2 regions of the Streptomyces sp. WG5 genome follow, and region 1 is predicted to be linked to the other one. Evidence: riboswitches for the same ligand, from Rfam matches in the RefSeq annotation. Region 1 holds a riboswitch; the other holds the start of a gene.
What was found. Region 1 has a riboswitch for cyclic di-AMP ahead of ACP4IX_RS17985 (transglycosylase family protein). Riboswitches for the same ligand answer to the same signal wherever they lie in the genome.

Region 1 (3,751 bases):
CGGCGCCCCGCTCGCCCGGCTGGAGGGGCAGACCGCGATCGGCACGCTCCTCACCCGCCTCCCGGACCTGCGCCTCGCCGCCGACCCGGCCGAACTGCGCTGGCGCGGCGGACTCATCATGCGGGGTTTGCGTACCTTGCCCGTCTCGTTCACGCCGGTCGCGTCGTCGTCGGCCGACGACGGTCCGCCGTCGACGCAAAGGTGACACGCGCTCAAATCTGTGATCTTCACGTGATCTGCGCGGCATGAACTTGTGACAAGCGATCATCTGCCTATACGTTCACGAATCAGCGTGGCGCCCCGAGCATCACCCGTCGCGCGGTCCCCGTCGTCTCGTGAAAGGTCGTCGCATGCTCTCCGGGAACGGTCGTCACCGCCGCCCCCGCCAGGCTCCCGCCCTGGTCGTCGCCGCCGGAGTGACCGGCTCCGCCATCGCGATCCCGCTCCTCGGCGCCACCGGCGCCCACGCGGCCGACGGGGCGAGCTGGGACCGGGTCGCCGAGTGCGAGACCGGCGGCGCCTGGAGCCAGAACAGCGGCAACGGGTACTACGGCGGCCTGCAGCTGTCCCAGGACGCCTGGGAGCAGTACGGCGGCCTGGAGTACGCGCCGAGCGCCGACCAGGCCAGTCGCTCCCAGCAGGTGAGAGTCGCCGAGAAGATACACGCGGACCAGGGCATCGCCGCCTGGCCGACGTGCGGTCTGCTCGCGGGCCTGGGCGACGACTCGGCGTCCGCCGGCGGTGGTTCGGGCGCGGCGGGTGACGGCTCGTCGGAGGGATCGGTCGCCTCGGAAGAGCCGTCGGGCCTCCCCGGTCTCTCCGGGGCGTCCGGCTCGACCGGATCGTCGGGCACGTCCGGCTCGACGGAGCCGGCGGAGCCCACGTCCGAGGCGTCCCCTTCGTCTCCTTCCTCTCCCTCCTCCCCTTCCTCGTCCTCCTCGCCCTCCGCTGACCCCTCGTCGGACAGCGGGGACGATTCGACCAAGTCCGACACGTCCTCCGGATCCGAGTCCACGGAGAGCGGTGAACCGCAGAACACCGGCGTTTCCCCCACGACCTCCCCGGAGGGTGGCGAAGCGGACAGGCCGGGGCAGAGTGAAGGCTCTTCGGCCCTCACCGACACGGAGGAGTCCGGCGCGGGCCGGCACCGGGGCGGCAGCGCCGACGAGGGGGCGGTGGACGGCCGTACGGCCGAGTCGTCGGGGCGTCACGCCTCGCGCGGTGAGGGCGAGGCGCGCCAGGCCGTGGACGGCTCGTACACCGTGCGTTCCGGCGACAGCCTCTGGGGCATCGCCGACTCCCTCGACCTGGACGGCGGCTGGCATTCGCTCTACGCCGGCAACAAGGAGGTCGTCGGTGCCGACCCCGACCACATCCTGCCCGGTCAGACGCTCACGGTCACGGGCGAATCGGGCGAAAAGTAGGGGGAGTTCGCGTCACGGTTAGAGGCTGTATGCCCGTTTTGGATCTCGTGAGAGATAGGTCTCAGAAGCCGTGATCGTCTTTGTAAATCCGCGGAGCGCGTGACTACGGTCATGACCGCCCGTCATCGCGGGCCCCGGCTGCCGCAACGCCGAATCCTGCCAGCGGCCGTCCGGGAACAGTCGTCGCGTCGAGCGCCGAAGGCAGGAGCGGGGGACCCAAGGTAAGTGCCGCACCGGGCAGTTGAGCCGGAGCGGCTAGGGGTGGAGCCGAGTTCCGCGAGGAACCCGGCCGGGCAACTCAACCGGCCCGAACCCGACAGCTCACCTCGCAGGCGTCGGTGAGGGGATCAACCATGCTGTTTTCCGGCAAGGGCAAGCACCGTCGCCCGTCCAAGGCCACCCGTGTCATCGCCGTCGCCGGCGTCACCGGTGCCGCCGTCGCCGCCCCGCTGATGGCGGCCGGCAACGCCTCCGCCGCCACCGCGTCCGAGTGGGACGCCGTCGCCCAGTGCGAGTCCGGCGGCAACTGGTCCATCAACACCGGCAACGGCTACTACGGCGGTCTGCAGTTCTCCGCCTCCACCTGGGCCGGCTACGGCGGTACGCAGTACGCCGCGACCGCGGACCAGGCCAGCAAGGCGCAGCAGATCGAGATCGCCGAGAAGGTGCTCGCGGGCCAGGGCAAGGGCGCCTGGCCGGTCTGCGGCACCGGCCTGTCGAGCGCCGCGTACACCGGCGGCGGCTCCGGTGAGAGCCAGGACAGCGGCTCCTCCCAGAACTCCGGCTCCTCCGAGAGCTCCGGCAGCTCCGGGAGCGCGCAGAGCCAGGGCAGCGGCTCCGGTGCCGACCGCTCCTCCGAGCAGAAGGCCTCCCGCTCCGCCGAGCGTCCGGCCGCCGAGAAGACCGTCACCACCCCGACCGGCAAGAAGGTCGAGAAGGGCGACGGCGAGTACAAGGTGGTCAAGGGCGACACCCTCAGCTCGATCGCCGAGGAGCACGACGTCGAGGGCGGCTGGGCGAAGCTGTTCGAGCGGAACGACGACATCGTCGACGACGCCGACCTGATCTACCCGGGCCAGCAGCTGCACCTGAAGTAGGCAGCGGCCCCCTTGCTCCCGCTCCGGCGCGTGTTCCCCCGTACGCGCCGGGGCGGGATTTTCACGCCCTCACCCCGTACCCCGTTCCTGCCCTGGTCCCGGCTCCGTTCCCGCCCCCGAATCGGGCCGGGTTTCCGGAAACGTCTTTGTTCCGTTCGGAAACAATTTACTCTCGGTTCTGTCCAGCGGGTGGGCGATCGGCTGGCCGATCGCCCGGAGCCGGTTAGGCTCGGTCCCGCAGAGCCGCTGCGGTCCTGTGGACCCGCGCGTCACACCGAAGCGTCACATTGAAGAAGGAGATGCTCGTGCCGTCCATCGACGTCGTCGTAGCCCGGGAAATCCTGGACTCCCGAGGCAACCCCACGGTCGAGGTCGAGGTCGGCCTCGACGACGGCAGCACGGGTCGTGCCGCCGTTCCGTCCGGCGCCTCCACCGGCGCCTTCGAGGCCATCGAACTCCGTGACGGCGACTCCAACCGTTACCTGGGCAAGGGCGTCGAGAAGGCCGTCCTGGCCGTCATCGAGCAGATCGGCCCGGAGCTCGTCGGCTACGACGCCACCGAGCAGCGCCTGATCGACCAGGCGATGTTCGACCTGGACGCCACCGACAACAAGGGCTCGCTCGGCGCCAACGCCATCCTCGGCGTCTCGCTCGCCGTCGCCCACGCCGCCTCCGAGGCCAGCGACCTGCCGCTCTTCCGCTACCTGGGCGGCCCCAACGCGCACCTGCTGCCGGTGCCGATGATGAACATCCTGAACGGCGGCTCGCACGCCGACTCCAACGTGGACATCCAGGAGTTCATGATCGCCCCGATCGGCGCGGAGTCCTTCTCCGAGGCCCTGCGCTGGGGCGCCGAGGTCTACCACACCCTGAAGAAGGTCCTGAAGAGCAAGGGCCTGGCCACCGGCCTCGGCGACGAGGGCGGCTTCGCCCCCAACCTCGGCTCCAACCGCGAGGCCCTCGACCTCATCCTCGAGGCCATCAAGGAAGCCGGCTACACCCCCGGCGAGCAGATCGCCCTCGCCCTCGACGTCGCCGCGTCCGAGTTCTACAAGGACGGCTCCTACACCTTCGAGGGCAAGGAGCGCACGGCCGCCGAGATGACCGAGTACTACGCCGAGCTGGTCGAGGCGTACCCGCTGGTCTCCATCGAGGACCCGCTGTTCGAGGACGACTGGGACGGCTGGAAGATCCTCACCGGCAAGCTCGGCGACAAGGTCCAGATCGTCG
Region 2 (3,751 bases), on a different contig from region 1:
GAATACCCGAAGGGCAGCATCACATGGCTGAGCGCCGCGTCAACGTCGGCTGGGCCGAGGGCCTCCACGCCCGCCCCGCCTCCATCTTCGTCCGAGCCGCCACGGCCACAGGCGTCCCGGTGACGATCGCCAAGGCCGACGGTTCCCCCGTCAACGCGGCCTCCATGCTGGCCGTTCTCGGCCTCGGCGCCCAGGGCGGCGAGGAGATCGTCCTCGCCTCCGACGCCGAGGGCGCGGACGCCGCTCTGGAGCGGCTGGCGAAGCTGGTCTCCGAAGGGCTCGAGGAGCTTCCCGAGACCGTCTGACGGACATCGTCTGACGGACAGCAGCAATGAAAGGCCCGCTCGGACACCGGGCGGGCCTTTTTTCTTTCCGCTTCGCTCGTTCGCGGGCATCCGGGCATTCCTGGACGTCGGTAGGCCAAAAAGCCGGGCAGTCGGGCAGTCGGGCAGCGGGAAAGACCTCTCGAATTACTCTGCTCGCTCTTTGTGTACGGCCCTCGCGTTAAGCCCGGAGGCTCGGTGTGTTTACGGGACGTTGCGTTTTCCTCACACGCCTCGTCCGTTCGTCCTCGGAAGCGAATCGCAGTCGATAATCCGGCGTCGACCGCTCGGTGTGCAGCGTCATGAGGGCCCGCGCGCGCTCGCTGTCGCCCCGGGCCACCGCGTCCGCGATCGCACCGTGCTCCGCCCAGTACTCCACGGGTCCGGCCGGCGCGTCCACGGTGTACATCCAGGCGATCTTGTGGCGCAGCTGGGTCAGCAGCGCCGTCAGGGAGGGGCTGCCCGCGGCCTGGGCGAGGGTGTCGTGGAACCAGCCGCCCAGGGAGCGCAGATCATCGCTGTTGCCCTGCCTGGCCCGCTCCTGACCCAGCCTGACCAGTCCGCGCAGCACCTTGAGGTGGGCCTCGGTACGGCGCCGGGCGGCCCGGGAGGCACCGAGGGGTTCGAGGAGCGTACGGGCCTCCAGCAGGTCGGCGGCCTCCTGTTCGCTGGGTTCCGCCACGCACGCGCCCGCGTGCCGCCGGGTCACCACGAAGCCCTCGGCCTCCAGCGTGCGCAGGGCCTCACGGACCGGGACGCGGGAGACTCCGTAACGGCGGGCGAGCAGTTCCTCGGTGAGCCGACTGCCGCGCCCGTGGACGCCGGCGACGATGTCGTCCCGGATCGCCGTGCACACCGAGTGCGCCGGAATACGCATGCCCGACCTCCGCCCTAATCCCCGTGAAACGTCGACGATTGACGCGTGAGCAGTGACTCTAGGCCAGCCGGGCGGATATTCCGACGGCGGGGCGGATTTCCTGGTCATCTTTTGGACAGCGGCGACGCCTGGATCGCCCGTGGAAACGCGAATGCCCCGGCTCGGAAGCCGGGGCGCTCGAGTGCCGTACCGTCCGCCGTCAGATGTTCACACCGTGGGAGCGGAGATAGGCGACGGGGTCCATGTCCGAGCCGTACTCGGGGCTCGTACGGGCCTCGAAGTGCAGGTGGGCCCCGGTGACGTTGCCGGTGGCGCCGGAGAGGCCGATCTGCTGACCGGGGGCGACCGCCTGGCCGACCGAGACGCCGATGGACGACAGGTGGCCGTACTGCGTGTACGTGCCGTCGTGCATCCTGATCACGACCTGGTTGCCGTACGCCCCGCCCCAGCCGGCCTCGACGACGGTGCCGACGCCGACCGCGTGCACGGTGGTGCCGCTCGCGGCGTGGAAGTCGATGCCGGTGTGGCTGCCCGAGGACCACAGGGAGCTGCCGGCCTGGTAGGCGGTGGAGACGTAGGAGGCGGTGATCGGCGACACGAAGGTGTTGAGGCGCTTGCGCTCCGCCTCGCGCGCGGCGCGCTCCTTGGCCTCGCGCGCCTCCTCGGCCGCCTCGGCGGCCCGCTCGCGTGCGGCCTCCCGGGCCGCCTCACGGGCGGCGGCGTCCAGCGCGGCCCGCTTCTGCGCGGTGGCCTGGGCGTCGATCTCGTCGGCCACGGCGTCGCCGATGGTGACGACCGGGGTGAGTCCGCTCTGCTCCGCCTCGGACTCGGCGGCGAGCACCGGAGTCGCGAGGGTGCCGACGACACCGGTGGTGGCGAGGGCCGCGACGCCCGCCGCGTGGGCGGTGGTGCGGTGCATCCGGCTGGGACGGCGGTGCTTACCGGTGGCGCGCGTGAACGCCATGTGGAGGCTGGTCCTTTCCTTCCCTCTCGCCTACCGGGTTAGCTGACGGGTTCGGAGCAGGAAGGTCTCCTACGGACCCCCTCGCTGCACGCGCGGGCGTCCGATTCACCCCAGGGACTGCGATGGGTCCCCGGCTCCCCTGGCTCGCGCCGTACGGGGACTCGGCGATGGCTGTCCGGTGCCGCGGGTGCGGCGCACTGCCTGACGAACAGCCCGGACGACGCTAAACGGGGTGCCTTCAATCCTCAAACGCAACAGGCGTTTTGTAGCGCACGCCACAGGGCAGACGGTCAGTCAGCCCCCCAATTCGGACAAAAGGCGACCCTGGTGACACTGTGGTCACCAGGGCCGCCCCGCGCGCGGGCCGCTACTCGGCCGCCACGACGGTCACTTCACCGATGCCGAGGGCCTCGACGGGCTCCTTGATCTGCGCCGCGTCGCCGACGAGGACCGTCACCAGACGATCCACCGGGAAGGCGTTCACGACCGCCGCCGTGGCCTCCACGGTTCCCGTGGCGGCGAGTTGGCGGTAGAGCGTGGCCTGGTAGTCGTCCGGCAGGTGCTGTTCGACCTGGTCGGCCAGCGTGCTCGCCACGGCCGCAGCCGTCTCGTACTTCAACGGCGCCACACCGACCAGGTTCTGCACGGCGACGTCGCGCTCGGCGTCGGTGAGCCCGCCCTCCGCGACCTTCCGCAGCACCGTCCACAGGTCCTCCAGCGCGGGACCCGTGTTGGGGGTGTCGACGGAGCCGCTGATGGCCAGCAGGGCGGCGCCCGTGCCGTCGGGCGCGGAACGCAGGACCTGTGCGAACGACCGCACGCCGTAGGTGTAGCCCTTCTCCTCGCGCAGGACGCGGTCCAGGCGCGAGGTGAGGGTGCCGCCGAGGCAGTAGGCGCCGAGCACCTGGGCGGGCCACACGCGGTCGTGCCGGTCGGAGCCGGTGCGACCGATCAGCAGCTGCGTCTGGACGGCTCCGGGGCGGTCCACGATGACGACCCGGCCCCTGTCGTCGGCGGTCACCGGCGGCACGGGACGCGGCTCGGCGGCGGAGCCGGTCCACGCGCCCAGCGTGTCACCGAGCAGCGCGTCGAGGTCGACGCCGGTGAGGTCGCCGACGACCACCGCGGTGGCCGTGGCGGGCCGGACGTGCTTCTCGTAGAAGGCGCGTACGGCCGCGGAGTCGATGCGCGCGACCGTCTCCTCGGTGCCCTGACGCGGACGCGACATGCGCGTCCCGGCCGGGAACAGCTCCTTGTACAGCTCCTTGGCCGCGCGGCGTGCCGGGTTGGCCAGCTCGTGCGGGATCTCGTCGAGCCGGTTGCGGACCAGCCGCTCGACTTCGCTGTCCGCGAACGCGGGCGCCCTGAGGGCGTCGGCGACCAGGCCGAGCGCCTTGGCGAGACGCGAGACGGGTACTTCCAGGCTCAGCCGGACGCCGGGGTGGTCGGCGTGTGCGTCGAGGGTGGCGCCGCAGCGCTCCAGCTCGGCGGCGAACTCCTCGGCGGAGTGCTTGTCGGTGCCCTCGGAGAAGGCGCGCGCCATGATCGTGGCGAGGCCGTCGAGGCCGGCCGGTTCGGCGTCGAGGG

Region 2: linked by a shared signal. The riboswitch ahead of ACP4IX_RS06070 (M23 family metallopeptidase) and the one ahead of ACP4IX_RS17985 (transglycosylase family protein) in region 1 are both predicted to bind cyclic di-AMP.

What each region holds. Positions count from the first base shown of each region.
Region 1 covers NZ_JBNGGC010000015.1:98,878-102,628, reverse strand. Annotated here, with positions in the region: gene ACP4IX_RS17995 (cytochrome P450 family protein) at 1-205, shown strand, start outside; gene ACP4IX_RS17990 (transglycosylase family protein) at 351-1,424, shown strand; cyclic di-AMP (ydaO/yuaA leader) riboswitch at 1,608-1,774, shown strand; gene ACP4IX_RS17985 (transglycosylase family protein) at 1,778-2,521, shown strand; gene eno (phosphopyruvate hydratase) at 2,827-3,751, shown strand, end outside.
Region 2 covers NZ_JBNGGC010000004.1:185,462-189,212, forward strand. Annotated here, with positions in the region: gene ACP4IX_RS06060 (HPr family phosphocarrier protein) at 24-305, shown strand; gene ACP4IX_RS06065 (GntR family transcriptional regulator) at 505-1,200, opposite strand; gene ACP4IX_RS06070 (M23 family metallopeptidase) at 1,400-2,164, opposite strand; cyclic di-AMP (ydaO/yuaA leader) riboswitch at 2,177-2,341, opposite strand; gene ACP4IX_RS06075 (M16 family metallopeptidase) at 2,532-3,751, opposite strand, start outside.